Regions from separate parts of the Actinoplanes sp. GCM10030250 genome, predicted to be linked through region 3. Evidence: riboswitches for the same ligand, from Rfam matches in the RefSeq annotation. Region 3 holds a riboswitch; each other region holds the start of a gene.

Region 1 (5,353 bases), on a different contig from region 3:
CTGGTTGACGGTGCGTCGGTGCGCCCGCTCGATCTGCTCAGCGACATCCGGCAGGGTGATCTGCTGATCGCCGTCTCGATGGAGCGGTATCGGCGGGAGACCGTCGACGTCGCCAACGTCTACGTGCGGCATGGCGGTGAGCTGATTCTGATCACCGACTCCGAGGACTCGCCGTTGAGTGAGGTCGCTACGACGAGCATCGTGATCGGTACCTACACCGCGTCGTTCGCGAACTCGCCGACCTCGGTCGTGCTCGCCCTGCACCTGCTCGCCACCCTGACCATCGCCAGCTCGAAGGGCGCCGGCCGCCGCCTGCGCGACCGGGACGCCCTCGCCGTCGAGCTGGGTCTCTATATGGACGAGCCATGATCCGCCTGGGTAGCGGCGCACGGCCGGGCTATGACCCGCGCGGCAGCCGCGCACAGCCGAGCCGTGACCCCCCGCGGGAAAGCCGAGCAGGGAAGAGCCGCGATCCGCGTGGGGAGCCGCGCGCAGGCAAGCCGCGATCCGCGTGGAGGAGCAGCGCGCAGGCAAGCCGCAATCCACGTGGGGAGGCGCGCGCAGGCAAGCCGTGATCCGCGTGGGGAGCCGCGCGCAGGCAAGCCGTGATCCGCGTGGAGGAGCAGCGCAGGGGAGAGCCGTGATCGGGATGGGAGAGCGATGATCCGCGTTGAGGCCGTGGAGTTGCGGCGGGTTCGGTTGCCGCTCGTGCATCAGTTCCGGACCAGTTCGCATGCGAAGCGGGAGCTGGAGCACATTCTCGTGGTGCTGCGGAGTGCGGACGGGGCGGTGGGGTGGGGGGAGATCGCTTCGCCGAGCGGGCCGTTCTACTCGGCGGAGACGGTGGAGAGCTGTTGGGGGGTGGCGCGGTCGTTTCTGGCGCCGCTGGTCCTTGGTGCGTCGTGGGAGCATCCGTCTTCGCTGGCGGGTGCGATGGCGAAGGTGCGGGGGAACCACTTCGCGCGGGCCGGGTTCGACATGGCCGCGTGGGCTCTGTGGTCGGGCTTGCAGGGGGTTCCGCTGGCGAAGGCTCTGGGCGGGACACGGTCGAGCGTCGAAGCCGGGGTGTCGCTGGGCATCGAGCCGACGATCGACGATCTGCTTGCTCAGGTTTCGGCGCAGGTGGCGTCGGGATATCGGCGGATCAAGCTGAAGATCGCGCCGGGGTGGGATGTTGAACCTGTTCGAGAGGTCCGGTCCGCGTTTCCTTCCGTGCCGGTGCACGTCGACGCGAATGGTGCTTATGGCATTTCCGACATGTCGATTTTTCGGACACTGGACGAATGCGGTCTGTTGATGATCGAGCAGCCTTTCGCGCCCCGGGCTCTGGTAGCGCACGCGGAGTTGCAGGCCGAACTGGCGACGCCGGTTTGCCTGGATGAGTCGGTGGAGGATGTCGAGGATCTGGTCACGGCGCTGCGGCTGGGTTCCGGGCGGATTCTCAACATCAAGGTGTCCCGGATGGGCGGCCTGACTCAGGCGGTTCGCGCTCACGAGCTGGCCCGGGCGGAGGGGATGCCGGTGTGGTGCGGAGGCATGCACGAGTTCGGCATCGGGCGGGCGGCGAATGTGGCACTCAGTTCGCTGCCCGGGTTCACCCTGCCGTCGGATGTGTCCGGTTCTGACAAGTACTACGCCAGGGACGTCACCACCCGCCCGATCGTCTCCGTGGACGGTTTCGTCGACGTGCCGGAGGGGCCGGGCCTCGGGTGGGAGGCCGACCTCGACTTTGTCGCCGGGCACACCACCGACCAGCTCGTGATCAAGAAGGGAGGGTGAGAGGGGCCCCAGCGTGCCGGCGAGAGGGTGAATCGAGCTGAGGCTTGCCCGGCGAAAGGGGCGGATGAGGTTAAAGGCTCGTCCGGCAAAAGGGGGTGAATCAGGCAAAGGTGCGCTCGTCGAAAGCGGGTAAATCGGACTTAGATCGGCTGGCGAAAGGAGGGAATCGGGGCTTTTGGTGGTCTGCCGGATGGTGGGACGAGCGACTCGGGGGGCCTTTTCCGGAATGCCTGCCTTTCCAGGGCACGAACAAGATCAAAAGGGGCAAATACTGAGAAGCACGTCACTATTCCGGGTGTAAAACTTGGTTGATCACGCCCTGTCGTGGTTACCGTCGGGCCGTCCCGCCACAGCGGGCACTGTGGATGGACCGCCGAATCCTGCCGCTGTCCACAGACACGAATCGACGGCAGGAGCGGGGGACCCAGGTAAGCCGGCGCGCGAATACTCCGCGTCTTGGGGTGAAGCCGTGATGAGGACGGCCGGGCCACTCTGCCCGAACCCGACAGCTCACCTCGCAGGCGTGGAGGATCATCCATGTCTCGGATCGGTAGACGAACGCGCCTTGCCCTCTGTCTGGTGACAGCGGGTGTGACCGGAGCCGGCATCCTGCTCGGCCCCGCCACTCCGGCATCAGCGGCCCGCCAGGTCAACTGGGACGTGCTCGCCAAGTGCGAGTCCGGCGGCAGGTGGCACATCAACACCGGGAACGGGTACTACGGCGGCCTGCAGTTCAGCCGCAGCACGTGGAAGGCGAACGGCGGCGGGAAGTATGCGCCGACCGCCGACAAGGCGTCCAAGGCCGAACAGATCAAGGTCGCCAAGAAGTTGCACGCGAAGCGGGGCCTCAGCCCCTGGCCGACCTGCGGAAAGAAGGCCGGCATCTACAAGGCCACCAAGGCGGCCAAGAAGAAGGCGGTCGCTAAGCCGAGCGGCAAGACGTACGTGATCCGCTCCGGCGACACGCTCGCCTCGATCGCCAAGAAGCACAAGGTCACCGGTGGGTGGCGCACCCTGTTCAAGCTGAACAAGGACCGGCTCGACAGCCCGAGCCTGATCTTCCCGGGCCAGCGGATCCGCGTCCGCTAATCCGACAGCGCGCGTTACCGAACAGTGCGGCCGTGTGGCGTCCACCAACGCCACTGGGCTGACCGCCGGAGACGCCGCGCCTACGACGACGCCATGCCCGCCGACGATGCCGGGCATGGCGTCATCATCCGGGACGTCGCCGCGCCGGTCAGCCAGCAGCCGTGCCGGGCAGCCAGCAGCCGCGACGGTCAGCCAGCAGCCGCGCCGGTCGGCCAGCAGCCGCGCCGGTCGGCCAGCAGCCGCGCCGGTCGGCCAGCAGCCGCGCCGGCCGGTAAACACCGCGACGGGCGCCGTCAGTCGCTCGTGGAGGACCAGCTGGCTTGCAGGTTGCCCGTCAGGTAGCTGAGGGACGCCGCCAGGTCGGCACCCGCCACGTGCGGGCGTCGTAGCTGGTCCGTGTAGATGGCGATGTCCGCGAGTACCCACCACAGCCGGTAGAAGGCGAGCGCGTCCGTGGACGCCTGGTGCCCGGTCAGTTCGGCGTAGCGGTCGAGGACGGCGGCATCGTCACCGCTCGGTTTCTCGCCCAGCATTTCCGCGAATACGGAGGTGAGCATCCACAGGTCCCGCTCCGGTGGCGCGACTCCGGCCGTGTCCCAGTCGATCAGCAGCAGCCCGCCGGGGGTGTGCAGGAGGTTACCGGGGTGGGGTTCGCCGTGGGTGAGGACCCACCGGGCCGGATCGCCGATGCTTTCCGCGAGCTGGTCGAAATCGGTCAGCCATTTCTGGATCAGGGTCGTGTGGGTGGTCAGGGCCGCACGGGTGGGTTCGGCGTACGGGCCGGCGGTCCACGGGCGACCCGTGTCCCGGAGCGCCTCTTCGAGCCCAGAACGCCCGGGGAAGGAAGGCCGGGGAAGGGACAGGCCGGGAAGGGACAGGCCGGGAAGGGACAGGCCGGGAAGGGACAGAGGGGAAGGGGACGAAGCGGTGTCGGACGCTGTGGACGAGCCGGTCCGGTGCAGGGCGGCCAGCATCTCGACGAGGGCCTGACGGTCGGCGGGTGGATGCGGCGTGAAGTCGCCGGATGAGCCTTCGAGAAGTGGGTACAAGCTCAGCCCGTACCGTGAAGAAAGCCGCCGCAGGGCCTCCCCACCCGGCGCCGGGACCGGGGCGAGGACGAAGTCGAGCCCTGACTCGCGACGTAGCGTGACCGCCGTCATCAGGGATCGGCGCAGCCGGTCGAACGCCGCCTCCCGGCCGGCCGGGACGGCACCCAGGTCGTCCACCTTCACGAACCAGGTCGCGCCACCGCGATCCCGTACCGACCAGTGATGACTGCCCGCCCCCACCGGCAGGTACTCCGTGGTGGCGGCCTCGATCTCCCACCCGGCGCGCAGTGCCGAGATCACCGCCTCCTCGGTGAGGTCCCTGGGCGGCTCACGCATGGTGACTCAGCCACTCCAGCGCGGGCTCCGCCTGCACCGGCAGCACCGAGATGTGACCCTCGCCGATCTCGATCCGCAGCTCCGGGGCCTGGAGCTGCCCGGCCAGCCAGATGCTGTGCGAGCTCGGCACCACCCGGTCGGCGCCGCCGTGCACGAGCAGTACGGGGGCGGTGATCGTCGACGGGTCGAATCCCCACGGGCCGGCGTTGGCGAGGTCGTCGTCGATCAGTGGCGCGGGTCCGTGGGCCATCGCCGGTTCGACGACGCTGCCGAACCAGCCCCAGTCGCCGTCGAGCGCCGCCCAGTCGCCGGGGGTGAAATCAGGCTCGCCCTGGGTCGCAGCCGCGTGCCCGGCCGCCGCCGCGCCCAGTGTCGCGAGGCTGCCCGGGCCCATCCCGTCGAACCAGTCGAGGTCCGCGGCCGTGCGGGGTGCCAGGCCGGAGATGCTCGCCGCGGCCGTCACGCGGTCCGGCAGCAGCGCCGTGCAGGCCAGCGCGTGCGGGCCGCCGCTGGAGTGGCCGAGCACCGCGAACCGCGCCACGCCGAACGCGTCCGCCACCGTCGCGGCCAGGCCGGCGGCCGAGGCCATGTCCCGGCCGGGCAGCGGGGTCGAGCCGCCGTAACCGGGCCGGTCGTAGGAGAGGAACCGCACCCCGAGCCGGGTCGCCGCGGCGAACAGGGGCTGGGGAGGCGAGCCGACGTTCGGCGTGCCGTGATGCCACATCACCACCCGGTCACCGTCGCCCCAGCTGTAGGCGTGCACCGTCCGCCCGTCGTCCGAGCGGATGTCGATCTCGATGGTCATCAGGTCACTATGGTCCGCGGGGATTTTTCACCGCGACCCCACTCCACGTTTCCGGCGGCCGAACGCGTCACGAGGGACGGAAGGGAGCGGCTGGTGACGTTCGAGGAGTTCCTGTCGGCACGGCTGGCGTCGCTGTTGCGCTACGCCACCGTCCTGGCCTGCGACCCGCACCTGGGCGAGGACATCGTGCAGGAGGTGATGGCCCGGGCACAGCCGCGCTGGTCGCGGATCGCCGGTGCCGAGGTGCCGGAGGCGTACGTGAAACGCATGATCATCAACGAGCTCGCGTCGTGGC
Region 2 (5,353 bases), on a different contig from region 3:
GTACGACAGTGTGCAGTAGGATGGCGGCATGGCGATGGGCGATCTCGAGCGCGAGGTCATGACGAAGCTGTGGGACGCGCCGGAGCCGCTCACCGTGCGGCAGGTGCACGACCTGCTCAGCCGTGACCGCGACCTGGCCTACACGACAGTGATGACCGTCCTCGACCGGCTCGCCAAGAAGGGCCTGGTCACCCAGCAGAAAGCCGACCGTGCCTACCGGTACGCGCCGTCGCAGACCCGCGAGGAGATGACAGCGGGCCTGATGCTCGACGCGCTGAGCGCCACCCCCGACCGCGACGCCGCCCTGGCGTACTTCGTCGGGCAACTGCCGCCGGAGGCACTCGCCGCGGCGATCGAAGCGGTGCGCTCGCCGAAGAAGTGACAGCCCTCCTGCTCGGCGCGCTCGGGCTCACCCTCTCGCTGGTGGTGCCCGGCATCCTCGCGAACGCCCGCTGGCCGGACCGCGCCCCGGTGGCCGCCGTGCTGCTCTGGCAGGCCGTCACCCTCACCGCGGTGCTCTGCGCGCTCGGCGTCGTGCTCGCCGCACCCGAGGAACTGACCCGGGCGGCCGGTGCCCGCCACCCCGAGACTGTCGCGGCGCTCGTGTTCTCGCTCGCGGTCGCCGCCACCATCGTGGTCCGGCTGCTGATCTCGCTCGGCCGGGTGAGCTACCGGGCCCGGGCCCGCCGCGCCCGGCACCGGATGCTCGTCGACCTGCTCGACCGGGTGGAACGGCACGAGGACCTGGGCGGGGAGGAGGTGCGCGTCCTCGACGGCCCCCTCCCGCTGGCCTACTGCGTGCCCGGCCGGTCGCCCCGGGTCGTCCTCAGCGACGGTGTGCTGCGGGTCCTCGACCGGGAGCAGGTCGGCGCGGTCCTCGCCCACGAGCGGGCCCACCTGCGGCACAAGCACGAGCTGGTGATGGAGTCGTTCACCGCGTTCCATCGAGCCGTGCCCCGTCCGCTGCGCAGCAGGGCGCCGCTGGACGCCGTACACCTGCTTCTGGAGATGGTGGCCGACGATGCCGCGCGCCGCCGCACCGGGCCCGCGCCGCTGCGGGCCGCGCTCGCTCGCCTCACCGACGCCGTCCCCCTGTCGGAGGAGGTGACCGGCGACCCGGAGGGTGAATCCCGGCGCCGCCGACTGTCCCGGCTGGACGGTCCGGGCCGCAACTCGGCCATCCTGGCGGTGTCCGCTACCACCGCCGCGGCCGGTCTCCTGGTGCTACCCACCGTGATCCTGGTCGTACCCTGGCTGGGAAAAGCGCTCGACACCTGGCCTTTCCGGTAGCTCACCGTGACCAGGCTGGTGCGTAAAGTCCCGAGCTTCATTTGCCTCCATGATCCGAGTACGGTGGTCCCCGGTCCGGCAGCCCCCAATCGTCCCCCCGGCCGATCTGACGGACCACCGCCCAATCGCCCTCCGGGGTGAACCGGGGACCCAGGTTTGTGGGGTGAAGCCGCGGAGTTCCGCGGCCGGGTGTGCTTCCCGCCCGAACCCGTCAGCTAACCCGGTCGGCGGCTGACAGGAAGAAAGGACGAAGCACCTACGTGAAACGGATTGGCGCGCGGCGCGCTGGTCTCCTGCGCGGGCTGGCACTCGTCGTGGCATCCGCCGGACTCGTTCTGACCGGACCGGCCGCTGCCCATGCCGAGCCCACGCCCTCCAGCGTCGAGAAGCAGATCGACACGGAGTGGAACAAGCTCGAGCCTGTCATCGAGCAGTACAACGACGTGCACGGCAAGCTGACCAAACTGCGCAAGCAGCAGAAGGATCTGGCGAAGACCCTGGCGCCGCTGCAGGCTCAGGTGGACGCCGCGATGGTCGAGGTTCGCGGCCTCGCGGTCGACGCCTACATGCAGGGCCCGCCGAGCACTCTCAACGCCATGCTGATGAGTGGCAACGCGACGGGCCTGGCCGAGAAGCTCACCCTCCTCGACCAGCTGGCGTTCAACCAGAGGCAGTCGATCGCCGACGTGGCGAAGCTGCGTGACAAGTACGCCGCCGACAAGGCGAAGGTGGACCAGCTCGAAACCGAGATCGCCGCACGCGACACCGACCTGGCGTCGAAGAAGAAGGCGATCGAGGGGGAGATCAAGGACCTCCAGAAACTGCGGATTCAGGCGTACGGCACCGCGAACGTCGACGACGGCGCCTTGCGGACCGGACCCTGCCCGGTCACGTACACCAACGACAAGGGTGGTCGCGCGGCCCAGAAGGCGTGCGATCTGATCGGCAAGCCCTATGTCTTCGGTTCCAACGGCCCGAACAGCTACGACTGCTCGGGTCTGACGCAGGAGGCGTGGGGTGCGGTCGGCGTGCACCTCGAGCACTACACGAAGGACCAGTACGGTTCCACGAGATCGGTGAGCCGGAGTGAGTTGCAGCCAGGTGACCTGGTCTTCTACTACTCCGACGTGCACCATGTCGCGCTCTACATCGGCGGCGGCAAGGTGGTGCACGCACCGCACACGGGAGACCACGTGCGGATGGCGACGATCGATCGAGGCCCGATCGCCGGCTACCGCAGACCGGCGTAAGGCCTGTGCGAAAACGGTCGCTGTCAGTTTCTGGCAGCGGCCGTTTCGTTTTTCATCGTACGGTCGGCCCGTCCCACCGCGGCGGTTCCTGCGGGACCCTCCAGGCTCCCGAGCAGCTCTCCCGGTCCGCGCTCCCGGCTGCCATGACGCCGCTCCCCGGCATGGCCTCAGCGGGCCGGGGCATAATCGCCTCTCATGAGCGACGCCTTGATCGACAGCCTCACCGCCGCGGTGCAGGCACGTCCCGACGACCTGCCGTTGCGGCTGCACCTCGCCGAGCTGCTGGTGTCCGCCGGCCGGGGCGCCGAAGCGATCGGGCACGCCGCGCAGGTCCTCGCCCGCGAGCCGGGCAACACCACCGCCCAGCAGCTGATGTCCCGTGCTCTGGGCCCGTCGGCGCCCGCCCAGCCCACTCAACCCCCCGCCGCCCCACCCGTCACGCAGCCCGCCGCCTCACCCACTCAGCCCGCTCAAACGCCCGCTCAACCCCCCGCTCAACCCCCCGCTGATGCCGCACCCCCCGCTCAGCCCGCTCCCGCCGCCCCCGGAAACGTCGACTGGGCCGCCCTCGAGCAGCAGTTCGGCGACGTCGTCCCACCACGGTTCGCCCGCGCCGACGGCAACCCCGACCCGATCCAGGGCCACGCCGACCGCGCCTTCGACATCGAGCACTCCACCATCACCCTCGCCGACGTCGGCGGGATGGCCGAGGTCAAGAAGCGTCTCGAGGTGTCGTTCCTGGGCCCGCTGCGCAATCCGAAACTGCGCAGCCTGTTCGGCAAGAGCCTGCGCGGTGGCCTTCTGCTCTACGGCCCGCCCGGCTGCGGCAAGACGTTCCTGGCGCGGGCCGTCGCGGGGGAGATGGGCGCCTCGTTCATCTCGCTGAGCATCACCGACGTGCTGAACATGTGGATCGGCAGCTCCGAGCGCAACCTCCACGACCTGTTCGAGTCGGCACGCGGCCACGCGCCGTGCGTCCTCTTCCTCGACGAGATCGACGCGCTCGGGCACAAGCGGAGCCAGTTGCAGTCGTCCATGCGTACCGTGGTCAACCAGCTGCTCACCGAACTGGACGGCGTGGACGGCGGCAACGACGGCGTGTTCGTGCTGGCGGCCACCAACGCACCCTGGGACGTCGACGCGGCCCTGCGGCGGCCGGGGCGCTTGGACCGTACCCTCCTGGTGTTGCCTCCGGACGGCCCCGCGCGTGCCGCCATCCTGGAGTTGCACCTGCGTGATCGCCCGGTGGCGGGCATCGACCTGGCCCAGGTCGCCGCCGCCACCGAGCACTACTCCGGCGCCGACCTCGCGCACCTGTGCGAGACCGCCGCCGAGTACGCGATGCGCGACTCGATCGCCACCGGCGACATCCGCATGATCAACCAGTCGGACATGCTCGCCGCCGCCCGCGAGATCCGCCCCTCCACCGACGCCTGGTTCTCCACCGCCCGCAACGTCGCCATGTTCGCCAACGAGAGCGGCGAGTACGACGACCTGGCCGCCTACCTCAAGAAGCGCAAGGTGCGGTGACCCCCGCGTCCCGGGCGCGCCTGCTCGCCGGCGTCGGCCGCCTCCGCGACGCCGAGGACGCCGTCCGGACCGGCCTGACCGACACACCCGCCGACCCGGAACTGCTCGCCCTGCTGGCCGGCCTCCTCCGCCTCCAGGGCCGCCACGCGGACGCCCTGACCGCCGCCGGCGCCGCGGTGGCCGCCGCCCCCCACCTGGCCGGCACCCACATCGAACGAGCCGAGTGCCTCCTCACACCCTCTCCGGCCGTCCCGCCGAGCCCCTCACCGGGCCCCTCACCGGGCCTACCGCCGGGCCTACCGCCGGGCCTCCCGCCGGGCCTCCCGCCGGGCCTACCGCCGAGCCGCTCAACGAGGCTCTCGCCGAAGCCCGGGAGGCGGTCCGCCTGGAGCCCGCTCACCAGCCGGCTCACCGTGTTCTCGCCAGGGCGCTCGCCGCCCGCCGCGACTTCGACAGTGCCCGGGAAGCGGCCCGCCGCGCCCTCTCCCTGGACCCCGCATCGATACCCGACCTGCTCAACCTCGCCGAGATCGAACGTCAGGCCGGCCATCGGTCCGCAGCGCGCGAAGCGGTCCGGGCAGCCCTTGCCCGCGATCCCGACAACCCCGACGGCCGCTGGCTGATCGCCCTCCTGGACGCCGAACGGCTCCGCGTCGGCCCGGCCATGCGCGGCCTGCGCCGCCTGGCCGCCGAACACCCGGCCCAGCTGGCCGGCGCCGCGATGACCTGGCCGATCCGCGGCCTGCTCGGCGGCCTGCGCCGCGGCCTCACCGCCGGCGTACTGCTCACCGCGATCCTGGCGGCCACCGCCCTGCCCTGGCCGTCCACCCTGATCCTCGCCCGCGCCGCGTCCCTGACCGTAGCCGCCGTGATGATCCTCTTATCGGCCCTGGTACTCATCCCGGCCGGCCGCCTGCCCTGGCGCTGCCTCACCCTCCTGCCGCCGCGCATGCGCCGCGCGGTGCTCACCGGCCTGGTCGCGGCAGCCGCGACGGTCACGCTCCTTCTCACGTACGCGCTGAGCCCCCGCTGGCAATCCCTCCCCCTGGCGGCCGCGGCATTGCTCGCCCTCCTCGCCGCCGGCCGGGCCGACCGCGTTCCGGCTGCGCGTTAGATCACTTTCGTCCGAAAGAATCTTGCCCAATCGGCAAGATCGCCGGATGCTGTCCGAACATCAGTGGACGGGGGAGCGTCATGCCGAATTCGAGCGTCGTTTGAGCCCCCGCAACCCGGCTAGGGCGCCGGGTCTCTCCGCACTGCGGGAGCTCGCCCTCGTGGCCGGA
Region 3 (5,353 bases):
GTGCTGTTCCTCCAGTCGATCTTCAACACCGGCCTCGCGCTGGCCGCGGCCAAGTTCGGTGCCAAGGTCCGCGACGTCAAGCAGCTGATTCCGTTCATCATGCGGTTCTGGATGTACGGCTCCGCCGTGCTCTACCCGGTCTCGCTCTTCTCCGAGCACCTGCAGGGCTGGAAGCTGGCGGTCGTCCAGGCGAACCCGCTGCTGATCTTCATCGAGCTGATGCGCCACTCGCTGATGGAGGACGTGAAGCTGGCCGGCCCGCCCGCGCTGCTCTGGACTCAGGCGGTCATCTGGACGGTGCTCGTGGGCATCGGCGGTTTTGTCTACTTCTGGCGCGGAGAGAAGGGCTACGGCCGTGGCTGACAACGAGCGGGTTCCCACCGTCATCGCGGACAAGGCCCACATCATCTACAAGGTGCACAGCTCGGCCTCGCCAGGCAGTGGCAGCCCGCTGGCCAGCTTCAAGCGGCTGGTCACCGGTGGCAAGGGCGCGAACGTCCGCGAGGTGCACGCGGTCAAGGGCGTCAGCTTCGTGGCCTACCGGGGCGAGGCGATCGGGCTGATCGGCAGCAACGGGTCCGGCAAGTCGACCCTGCTGCGGGCGGTTGCCGGCCTGCTGCCGGTGGCCCGCGGGAAGATCTACGCCTCCGGCCAGCCGTCGCTGCTCGGCGTGAACGCCGCGCTGATGAACGAGCTGCCCGGCGAGCGCAACGTCGAGTTGGGCTGCCTGGCGATGGGCATGTCACCGGCCGAGGTGAAGACGAAGAAGGACGGCATCATCGAGTTCTCCGGCATCAACGAGCGGGGCGACTTCTCCTCGCTGCCGATGCGGACCTACTCCTCCGGCATGGCCGCCCGGCTGCGCTTCTCCATCGCCGCCGCGAAGCAGCACGACGTCCTGCTCATCGACGAGGCCCTCGCCACCGGTGACGCCAAGTTCCGCCGCCGCAGCGAGGCGCGGGTGCGTGAGCTGCGTGCCGAGGCCGGCACGGTCTTCCTGGTCAGCCACAGCGAGCAGTCGATCCGGGACACCTGCGACCGCAGCATATGGCTGGAGTCCGGCGAGATCCGGGCCGACGGGCCGACCGACGAGGTGTTGCGCGAGTACGAGGCCTACATGCGTAAGTAGGCCTCGTACCGCGCGATCAGTTCACCGGCTCAGTTCACCGACAGGTGCACGTGGTTGGTGTGGTCGCTGGACGGGTCGCCACCCGCCCCGCTGTAGGACTTCCAGCCGCTGCTCGGTAGCCAGATCCGCCGGAACCAGATGACGTAGAGCACGTCCAGCTTCTCGGCGTTGTTGATGAAGTAGTTCGCCAGGTTGTTGCCGTACGTCTTGCTCGCACCCGTGGCATCGCCGCCGAAACCACTCTTGTCGGCGGCGAAGTCACAGGCCCGGCCCTTGGGATGCTCACCGCTGTTCTGCTCGCGGAAGCAGTGCACATACCGGGTGAAGCCGTCCGACTTCGCCTGCTTCAGCGCGTGCAGCGTGCGCGGGGTGATACAGCCGCCGCTTGTCGGGTCGTCCTCGGAGCAGCCGTTGCCGGCGTTGCTCGGCGCCGGGTCGGCCGAGGCGCTGCCGCCGCCGTCACCCGACTGGCCGGCGTCCGCGCCCTGGTTGGCCTTCTTCAGCGCGGTCTCGGCCTGAGTCTTGCGCTTGGCCATCACATTGACCTGCTTCTGCTGGTCGCGGACGGCGGTGTCGATGGCGATCTTGGCCCGCTGCTGGTCGCTGCGGGTGGTCTTGAGGTCGGCGATCGCGGCGTTCTGCTGAGCCGCCACGGTGGCCAGTGTCTCGACCCGGTCCAGGAAGCTGTCCGTCGAGTTCGCGGTGACCAGGGCGGACAACGTGCCCATCCGGCCCGAGGTGTAGGCCTGCTGCGCGATCTCGTCGAGGGCGTCCTGCTGGGGGCCGAGCGCGGCGTCGAGGCGCTTGAGTTCGGCGGTCAGGTCGGTCTGCTGCTGCTTGGACTTCTTCAGACTCGCCTTGGCCTTGACGTAACCGCTGGAGGCGTCTTCGAGTTGTTCGATGAGGGACTTGGAACCGCCCTCACCGTCGTCGCCGTTTTCACCCGGCGCGGCGAGGGGACGGGGGGCCGCGGTGGCCGGCGACGCGGCGACGGCCAGCCCGCACACGGCGACGAGCAGCGCCATGACCGCTGCCAATCGCCGCGCAGTCTGATCCTGCACTGGCATTTCCTTCCGTCGGCCGCCGGCCGGGTTAGCTGACGGGTTCGGGACGAAGGAAATCCCTACCGCGAACGCGGATTCACCCCATGGGGAAATGTGGTTCCCCGGCTCGCCACGAGGGCGATTAGGCGGCGGCCCCCTGGCGGGAACCGGCTCCGACCATACCCACTGCATCGACAGATCGACAGTTCTCGTACGCAGCGCAATTGCATCACCACATGAAGTGATGCGATTACAGAAAGTCGTTGACAGGTAACAATTTTCGCGGTTCCTTGGGACCTGATGCGCGGCGATATCTCGGGTAAACTCCACTCCGGTCCTGCCAGGACGGCACCGCCCCCGAGTTGCCGGCAGGCCGCCGCCCAATCGCCCGAAAGGCGAGCCGGGGAACCAGGTCACTGGGGTGAATCCGCAGTATGCGGTAGGGATTGCTTCCGTCCCGAACCCGTCAGCTAACTCGGTCGGCGGTGACAAGGAAGGAACGGTTGATGACCGCAAGTCCCCGCCGGTGGCTGACGCTTGCGCTGGCGCCCCTCGTGGCTACGGCACTGTTTGTGTCACCCGCCACATCGGCGTCCGCGGCCCCGGGAGGTAGTTCGCCGACCGCCGAGGAGGAGGGCAACGCCGATTTATCCACAGCGATGGAGTCGACCAACCGGCGCTATGTCGCCGCGAAGGGTGCCGTCGCGGAATCCCGGAAGAACCAGAAGAAACTGGCCGGTGACATCAAGGCCGCCGAGAGCCGCCGGGACGCTCTGATTCCCGAGGTCAACTCGATCGCGCGGCAGCAGTATCAGACGGGCAACCTCAGCGCCGTCGGCTTCCTGCTCCAGGCCAGCTCGTCGAACGACTTCATGAGCAAGGCGATCTCTCTCGAGGAGATCAACAAGCTCCACGACGAGAAGCTGCACGAGCTCAACGAGGCGATCGCCACGGTCACCGAGAGCAAGACGAAACTCGATGCCGAGCTCAAGAACGAGCAGCAGCAGCTGACCATCCTGCAGAAGCAGAAGGACTCCGCCGACAAGCAGCTCGACCTGCTGGGCGGCGGTACCGGCATCAACAAGACCATCACCCGGGGCTTCGTCGACGCCAAGTCGAAGGAGGCCTCCCCCGCGCCTCGAAACGCCAGCGGCGGTTTCTCCAGCGAGGGGTGCACCGAGAGGGACGAGACCACGAGCGGTTGCGTGACGAAGCGCACCCTCCACATGTACAAGGAAGTGCGCAAGGCCAACTTCAAACGCTTCGTCGGCTGTCACCGCAACGGCGGGCCGTTCGAGCACCCCAAGGGCCGTGCCTGCGACTGGTCTCTGCAGAAGAGCGGATTCTCGGCTGCGCACAACGACGACATGATGCGGTACGGCAACGACCTGACCGCGTTCCTGGTGCGTAACGCCGACAAGCTCGGCATCTACTACGTCATCTGGTACAAGCAGATCTGGTTCCCGGCGACGAACGAGTGGCGCTCGTACAGCGGCCCGAGTGACCACACGGACCACGTGCACGTATCGATGCTCTAGAACCTCACGGAAAAGCCCCCGTCCTCCTCGAGGACGGGGGCTTTCTCGTTTCCGCTGGGGTCAGTGCACCGCGCGGCGCACCGGTGCCCGGCCGGCCGGCTGCGACGGCGCGGGACCGACCGGGATCGCCGGCGGAATCGCCATGGTCACCGGGCGCACCTGGGTCACCTCGGTCTCCTTGCCGTGGTGCAGCAGCGTCAGCCGGGCCGAGCCGCCGCCGTTGCGCAGCGAGTAGGTGACGTCCTCGGAGGTCACGTTCACCCGCAGCCGCAGACCGCGCCAGAGCAGCGAGAACTCCAGGTTGTTGATCCGGCTGGGCAGTCGCGGCGCGAAGCTGAGCTGACCGTTGAAGTCGCGCATGCCGCCCAGGCCGGCGACGAGCGCGATCCAGGAACCGGCGAGCGACGCCACGTGCACGCCGTCCCGCGCGTTGCGGTGCAGGTCGTGCAGGTCCATCAGGGCGGCTTCGCCCAGGTAGTCGTGGGCAAGCTCCAGGTGGCCGGTCTCGGCTGCCATGACGGCCTGCACACAGGCGGACAGAGAAGAGTCGCGTACGGTACGCGCGTCGTAGTACGCGAAGTTACGCGCCTTCTCGTCCGGCGTGAACGCGTCCCCGCGGATGTACATCGCCATCACCAGGTCGGCCTGCTTGATCACCTGCTTGCGGTACAGGTCGAAGTACGGGAAGTTCAGCAGCAGCGGGTAGCCCTCCGGCGGAGTGTTCTCGAAGTCCCACTCCTGGAGCCGGGTGAAGCCCTCGCACTGCTGGTGCACCCCGAGTTCCTTGTCGTACGGGATGGCAACCGCCGCCGCCGCGTCCCGCCACGACGCCGCTTCCTCGTCGTCGACGCCGAACTTGCGAGCCAGGTCGGGATGCCGCTTACAGGCGTCGACAGCGGTCATCAGGTTCTGCTGCGCCATCAGGTTCGTGTAGATGTTGTCGTCGACCACTGCCGTGTACTCGTCCGGGCCGGTGACGCCGTCGATGTGGAAGCGCCCGTGCCGGTCGTGGTGACCCAGCGAGCGCCACAGCCGGGCGGTCTCGACAAGCAGCTCCAGGCCGACCTCACGCTCGAAGTCGTAGTCGCCGGTGGCCTGGACGTACCGCCGGACCGCGTCGGCGATGTCGGCGCCGATGTGGAAGCCCGCCGTGCCCGCCGGCCAGTAACCGGAGCACTCCTGGCCGCGGATGGTCCGCCACGGGAACGCCGCGCCCTGCAGGCCGAGCGTCTGTGCCCGCTCCCGGGCGAGGTCCAGCGTCGAGTGGCGCCACCGCAGCACGTCGGCCGCCGCTGAGGGCTGCGTGTACGTCAGGGCGGGCAGCACGAACGTCTCGGCGTCCCAGAACGTGTGCCCGTCGTACCCGGGGCCGGTGAGGCCCTTCGAGCCGATCGGGCGCTGCTCCGCCCGGGCACCGGCCTGCAGCGTGTGGAAGAGGCCGAATCGGACGGCCTGCTGCACCTCCGGGTCACCTTCGACGCGGACGTCGGAGTGGTCCCAGAACGCGTCCAGGTATTCCCGCTGCTGCTCGACCAGGCCTTCCCAGCCGTCCAGGCGTGCACTGGCCAGCGCGGCGCCGACCTGGTCACGCACCGCGGGCAGCGAGCGCATGCTCGACCACCCGTACGCCGCGAACTTGACGA
Region 4 (5,353 bases), on a different contig from region 3:
AAGATGTCCATCGTGAAGTGGCCGTTGCGCTGGGTCTGCTCGCTCGGGCCGGAGCCCGGCTTCGGCAGGATGCGGTCCAGGACGAACCTCGTCGGCGGCAGCGCCAGGCCCAGGACCAGGCCGCCCAGCGCGAACTTGGTGCCGTGGGCGATCACGGGGGAGAGCGCGGAGGTGCCGGCGCTCATCACCTCGCGATAGCGGAAACGGCGACCGTACGCCCAGCCGAGCAGCGCGTTGCTGCGCCGGACGACCCGCGTGTTGTAGGACGCCATGACGAACGGCGCGAGGTGCCCGCGCAGGCTCGGATCCACTTCGGAAGCGGGCAGGGTGAGCATGTCCGGCTGCCGGCCGAGGTCCGGCTCCGCCGCGCGGTCCGGGCTCAGCGAGTACGGGCTGGCCCCGATTTTGCGCAGCTGCCGGTCCTTCTTCATCAGGTCGAGCTGGTGGCGCATCGAATCGATGGTGCCGCCGCTGACACCGCCCTTCATGCTGGTCACCACCAGCGTGGTGTCGGTGAGCTCACCGGCGCCGTCCGCCCGTACCTGCTCATGCAGGACATAAACCCCGATGTCGGACGGGATCGAGTCGAAGCCGCAAGAGTGGACGATCCTCGCCCCGGTGCGTTTCGCGACCTCATGGTTCTCGTCGATGCTGTCCCGTGCGAAAAGGACCTCACCGGTCAGGTCCACGTAGTCGGTACCCGCTTCGGCGCAAACGCGCGCCAGAATGCGGCCGTACTTCGCATAAGGCCCCGCGGTGGTGATGACCACCTTCGTGCGGGCAACCATCGCGGCCAGCGCCTCGGCGTCTGTGGCGTCCGCCACAACGATTGGCCACTGAACACCCAGACGTGAGCGAACCGCCTCCAGTTTCTCCGGCGAGCGCCCGGCCAATGCGATTCGGGTACCCGCCGGGGCGTGCGCGGCGAGGTGCCGTGCTGTCAGGACACCCACGAAACCCGTGGCACCGTAGACGATCACTTCGAACTCGCGGGCTCCATCGCTCATGGCTGCCGATTGTGCACCCTCGGTGGAGTGTCCGCAGCGTCGTGGTTACCAGCTGGTAGGCCAGGCACGAAATTCTGGTGAGTTAGTCACACAAAATAAGATCAAAGCGGCTAATTTGTTGAGAACAAGGTCACCGGTCCCGCGTAGAGGCATGGCCAGCCTCGTCGGGTGGTGGCTACCGTCGGCAGTCCGCAGTGGCGGACACCGTGGCCGGAACGCCGAGTCCTGCCGCCGACCACGGTCTAAGAAACAAAGGCATGGAGCGGGGGACCCAAAAGTTCCTCGGCGCTGATGCGCCTCGGGGTGAAGCCGCAGCACGCGGCCGGGCACCTCTGCCCGAACCCGACAGCTGACCTCGCAGGCGTGGAGGACAACTCATGGTTCAGATCAACAAGCGGGTTCATCGTGCCTTCGGCATGGTTGCTGTGGGGCTTGCCGGGGCTGGGGCTTTCGTGCTGCTCGGGCCCCCCTCCCCCACCTCCGCCGCACCTTCCCGAGCGTCCAGCGTGAACTGGGACGCGATTGCCCATTGCGAGTCCGGTGGCAACTGGCGCATCAACACCGGCAACGGTTACTACGGCGGCCTTCAGTTCAGCCGCGGCACGTGGCGTGCCTACGGCGGCACGAAGTACGCAACCACCGCCAACCAGGCCACCAAGTCCGAACAGATCCTCGTCGCCGAGCGTGTACTGCGCGGCCAGGGCATCGGTGCGTGGCCGCACTGCGGCAGGCGTCACGCCTACACGCCTCAGCCCGTGTCAGCGACGATGCGGAGGGCTTCGGGCGGCGCCACCCGCACTCACGTCGTCCGTCGTGGCGACACCCTCGCCGCTATCGCCCATCGGTACAACGTTCGTGGGGGCTGGCGTGCCCTCTACCGGGCTAATGACGACGTGTTGAAGAGTCCACACCTCCTGTATGCCGGGCAGCGCCTCACGGTGTGAGGGCTGGGTTTTCCTGCCGTCTTGGTTCGCGGTCTCAGTCGGCGGTTGTCGCTGAGGCCGCGACCGTGGCGGTGCTTGGGTCGCGAGGCGCAGGCGCAGGCGTTGGTCGGGCTGGTCGGCTACCGGCGCGCCCTCTGTCGCGTCCCAGATTTTGGGATGAGGGTCGACCTTCCCTGCCCAGCGCCAGATTTTCACGCGCGGCACGGGCGTTCTGGTGAACATGGATGGCTGTCTCGCGGCGCCGGATACAGCACTCACGTTCAGCTGGACCTGGGCCGGCCGGCATGCGAACCGCCGCGGGCCTCCACCCTGACGGGTGCCTGGACCAGTGGGCGCGCACGGTGAGGTTGTGTGAGAGCTGGTTGTTGCTCTGGCGTGGGTAGAAGCGCACGGTCGGGTTGTGTACGAGCCGGCTGTCGCTAGGAGCGGGTGCTCCGGCGTGTGTAGAAGCGCACGGTCGCGTTGCGTGCGCCCCTACCGTCGCTTGCGCCGTCCCTGCCGCCCGCCACCCGCTCCGAAGCGCTGGCATCCCGAAGCGCTGGCATGGCGTTGCAGCGGCGCCGCAAAGCGTGCGCATCGTGATACGCACGCGCGGTGAAGCAACCGCGCGGTGAAGCAACCGCGCGGTGACGCGCGCCGTGAAGCGTTGGCGTGGTGATGCGCTCGCGTCGTGACGCGCGCCATTCCGGGTGGCGAGGCTGCTGTGGCGGCCTCGGTGACCGCTAAGACCTGGCGTGCTCGCATCCAACTGAGCAGGCGTTGCCGAGTGCTGTTGATGGCGTCGATCAGCTGGTCGTTTCCGGTCGGCTTTCAACGCTTTCAACGTTTTCGACGCTCTGGAGGGGTGCGCTGCTCAGGACACCGTCCGCTTGAACCTCTTGGCGTAGGCGTGCGATGTTCACGAACCTCTCGCCGTCGGGCGGGCAGGCGTTGAGCAGGCGCAGGATCATCGTGCAGTACTTGGCCATCGTGTTGCGGCCCGGCATGAAGATCGAAAGCTCGTCGCGCGCCTCCTCCACCCGAACCTGCAGATCCTCCGGCAGGGCCGCCAGCACCTCCGCCGGCGCGTCCACCGGCACCTTGGCCATCCAGAACGGGCCCTCGCCGTCAAGGACACGCCTGTCCTGCTTAGGGCCATCGAGCGCCAGCGTCCGCCATGGCGCACCCCGCACTGTGACGCCGGCGCCCTCCACCGTCTTGACCAGCTCGGCCGCCGCCGACTCGATCATCGTCTCGGCCTCCTCCCACTCCTGCGCGTTACGCCCGATCGGCGTGCCGTGCACCAGCGTGGCCACCACGGTCATCGCCGGCACGTGCCGCATTTGAGCTTCCGGCTGCGTGCCGAAAACCGCACGAGCGGCCTGAATCGCCTCGTCCTGAGCCTGCCGCTGCCGGTGAACTTCGTCGCTGTGCAGGTCAACCAGTGCAGCAGCCCGGTCTGGCTCGTCGAGAGCCTGACGGACGAGCTTGACGCTCATACCGGTGTCCCGCAGAAGAGTGATCAGCATGGCCTGTTCCACCTGCTCGAACGCATAAGACCGATAGCCGGTCCGCTCGTCCACCTCGGCCGGAACGAGCAAACCCTCGGCGTGGTAGAAGCGCAGAGCCTGCGGCGACAGGTGGCACATCTCGCTGAACTCGCTGATCGACAACATGTGAACAGGTTGACCCTTGCAGTAACAGGAAGGGCAAGCCGCCGGACCACTCAGCCTCGCGGGTTGACGAACTCCGGCTGGTCGAGCACCCGCAGCCAGCTGCCGTCCGGCTGCCGCCGCACGACTTGCGCGCGTGCCCCTGACCCGTCCTTGGGCGGTGTGGAAGTCAGTGCCAGATCACCGCTGAGCAGCGTGGGCAGCGGCTCCTCCGGCTCGAACTGCGGCATTTTCGGCAGCAGCTCACCCCAGAGCGCCTGGATCGCCTTGCGGCCGCGCGTCTGGCTGCCCGGTGGGAACGCCATCACGGCATCCTCCTCGTAGAGCAGGGCGAGCCCTTCGGCGTCCTTGGCGTTGGCGCGCTCCACGAACAGCCGGGTCAGATCCTCTGGCCGGTAGGCCTTCTCTCGATCGGTCATGGCTCAAGTCTTCTGCGAGACGGACGAGAAGTCCAACGCATAGTTCTTATGCCATCTACAATCACTGTTCATGGATCTGCGGCAGCTGGAGTACTTCGTCGCGGTCGCCGAGACGGCCAACTTCACCCGCGCCGCCGAGCGCGTGCACATCACCCAGTCCGGGGTGAGTGCCCAGATCAAGGCACTTGAACACGAACTCGGCGCCCGTCTCTTCGACCGCACCGGACGCACCGCCAAGCTCACCGACGCCGGGTCCGCGGCCCTGCGCTTCGCCCGCGCCGCCCTGGACGCCGCCGCCGACCTCCGCGACGCGATCGACGACGTGAACGGCCTGATTCGAGGCCGTCTCTCCATCGGCATGGTGATCGGCTGCGAAGTCGCACCCCTTTTCGACGCACTCGCCGCCTTCCACCACGAGCACGCCGACATCGACCTGGAACTGGTCGAGGCCAATTCCAACGAATTGGTCGCCGGCGTACGTGCTGGAATGTTTGATGTGGCCCTTGTCGGCTTGTCCGGCGAACCTCCCGAACACTTGGCCGCCCACATAATCAGCCGAGAACGCCTCGTTGCCCTGACACTCCGGGACAGCAGTCTCGCTCGGAAGGGCCGTCTTCAGGTGACTTCACTTTCTGCGTACCCGATCATTTCTCTCCCAGTGGGAACCGGCATCCGCAACGTGCTCGACCAAGCTCGCACAGCCCTCGGCATTCATCCCGAAGTCGCCCTTGTGGCGACCTCGCCGGACACCGTCGCCGGCCTGGCCCGCCGCGGCCTGGGAATCGCCGTCCTGAGCGAATCGATGGCCGTTTCCTACCCTGATCTGGTCGCCGTCCCGATCGACGGCATCGACATTCCCGCGCTCCTCGCGCTTGTCTGGCAGGAAAGAAGCAGCCCGGCCTTGGCGGTCTTCCTACGCCATTGCCGCGAGGCCTTCGGATAAAAGCGGGGGTACGACCGGCGAATGCTCGGTTGCGCCGCTCCACTGCACCGCTGGCCAACCCATCTCGACACCGGCCGGCCGGCGCGGCGGTCCGGCTGGGATCCCAGTACGCCGGGCTGCGCTCACCGGTTCACCTCCGCCCCTCAGTTTGGCGACTCATGACAATGACACGCGATAACGCTCGGTGATCTTCAATCGATAGTTATCGTTCCCGGCATGGGGAGAAGGAGCGGCCGTCGGCGACGGCGCGGGACGGCTCAAGAGCGTGAGGCAGTCGCGGCCGAGTATCAGGAGGCGGTCGGCGGGCTACAGCAAACCGCGTTCTGGAACCTGAGGTCCACGATCGCGAGCGTTTGCGTCTTTCTCGGCATCTTCGCGGTGCTTTTCA

The links. Region 3 has a riboswitch for cyclic di-AMP ahead of ACFQV6_RS12810 (coiled-coil domain-containing protein). Riboswitches for the same ligand answer to the same signal wherever they lie in the genome.
Region 1: linked by a shared signal. The riboswitch ahead of ACFQV6_RS14550 (transglycosylase family protein) and the one ahead of ACFQV6_RS12810 (coiled-coil domain-containing protein) in region 3 are both predicted to bind cyclic di-AMP.
Region 2: linked by a shared signal. The riboswitch ahead of ACFQV6_RS29775 (NlpC/P60 family protein) and the one ahead of ACFQV6_RS12810 (coiled-coil domain-containing protein) in region 3 are both predicted to bind cyclic di-AMP.
Region 4: linked by a shared signal. The riboswitch ahead of ACFQV6_RS43260 (transglycosylase family protein) and the one ahead of ACFQV6_RS12810 (coiled-coil domain-containing protein) in region 3 are both predicted to bind cyclic di-AMP.

The regions. Positions count from the first base shown of each region.
Region 1 covers NZ_JBHTDO010000009.1:95,431-100,783, reverse strand. Annotated here, with positions in the region: gene ACFQV6_RS14560 (MurR/RpiR family transcriptional regulator) at 1-369, shown strand, start outside; gene menC (o-succinylbenzoate synthase) at 661-1,779, shown strand; cyclic di-AMP (ydaO/yuaA leader) riboswitch at 2,141-2,318, shown strand; gene ACFQV6_RS14550 (transglycosylase family protein) at 2,359-2,868, shown strand; gene ACFQV6_RS14545 (phosphotransferase) at 3,162-4,253, opposite strand; gene ACFQV6_RS14540 (alpha/beta fold hydrolase) at 4,246-5,058, opposite strand; gene ACFQV6_RS14535 (SigE family RNA polymerase sigma factor) at 5,152-5,353, shown strand, end outside.
Region 2 covers NZ_JBHTDO010000027.1:89,883-95,235, reverse strand. Annotated here, with positions in the region: gene ACFQV6_RS29785 (BlaI/MecI/CopY family transcriptional regulator) at 29-382, shown strand; gene ACFQV6_RS29780 (M56 family metallopeptidase) at 379-1,290, shown strand; cyclic di-AMP (ydaO/yuaA leader) riboswitch at 1,399-1,536, shown strand; gene ACFQV6_RS29775 (NlpC/P60 family protein) at 1,551-2,540, shown strand; gene ACFQV6_RS29770 (AAA family ATPase) at 2,736-4,070, shown strand; gene ACFQV6_RS29765 (hypothetical protein) at 4,043-4,216, opposite strand; gene ACFQV6_RS29760 (tetratricopeptide repeat protein) at 4,294-5,184, shown strand; gene ACFQV6_RS29755 (phosphatase PAP2 family protein) at 5,231-5,353, shown strand, end outside.
Region 3 covers NZ_JBHTDO010000007.1:206,968-212,320, reverse strand. Annotated here, with positions in the region: gene ACFQV6_RS12825 (ABC transporter permease) at 1-363, shown strand, start outside; gene ACFQV6_RS12820 (ABC transporter ATP-binding protein) at 356-1,129, shown strand; gene ACFQV6_RS12815 (coiled-coil domain-containing protein) at 1,159-2,196, opposite strand; cyclic di-AMP (ydaO/yuaA leader) riboswitch at 2,195-2,331, opposite strand; cyclic di-AMP (ydaO/yuaA leader) riboswitch at 2,540-2,674, shown strand; gene ACFQV6_RS12810 (coiled-coil domain-containing protein) at 2,679-3,710, shown strand; gene ACFQV6_RS12805 (glycoside hydrolase family 65 protein) at 3,771-5,353, opposite strand, start outside.
Region 4 covers NZ_JBHTDO010000066.1:18,105-23,457, forward strand. Annotated here, with positions in the region: gene ACFQV6_RS43255 (saccharopine dehydrogenase family protein) at 1-1,007, opposite strand, end outside; cyclic di-AMP (ydaO/yuaA leader) riboswitch at 1,214-1,386, shown strand; gene ACFQV6_RS43260 (transglycosylase family protein) at 1,385-1,951, shown strand; gene ACFQV6_RS43265 (MerR family transcriptional regulator) at 2,737-3,606, opposite strand; gene ACFQV6_RS43270 (YybH family protein) at 3,657-4,022, opposite strand; gene ACFQV6_RS43275 (LysR family transcriptional regulator) at 4,093-4,965, shown strand; gene ACFQV6_RS43280 (hypothetical protein) at 5,182-5,353, shown strand, end outside.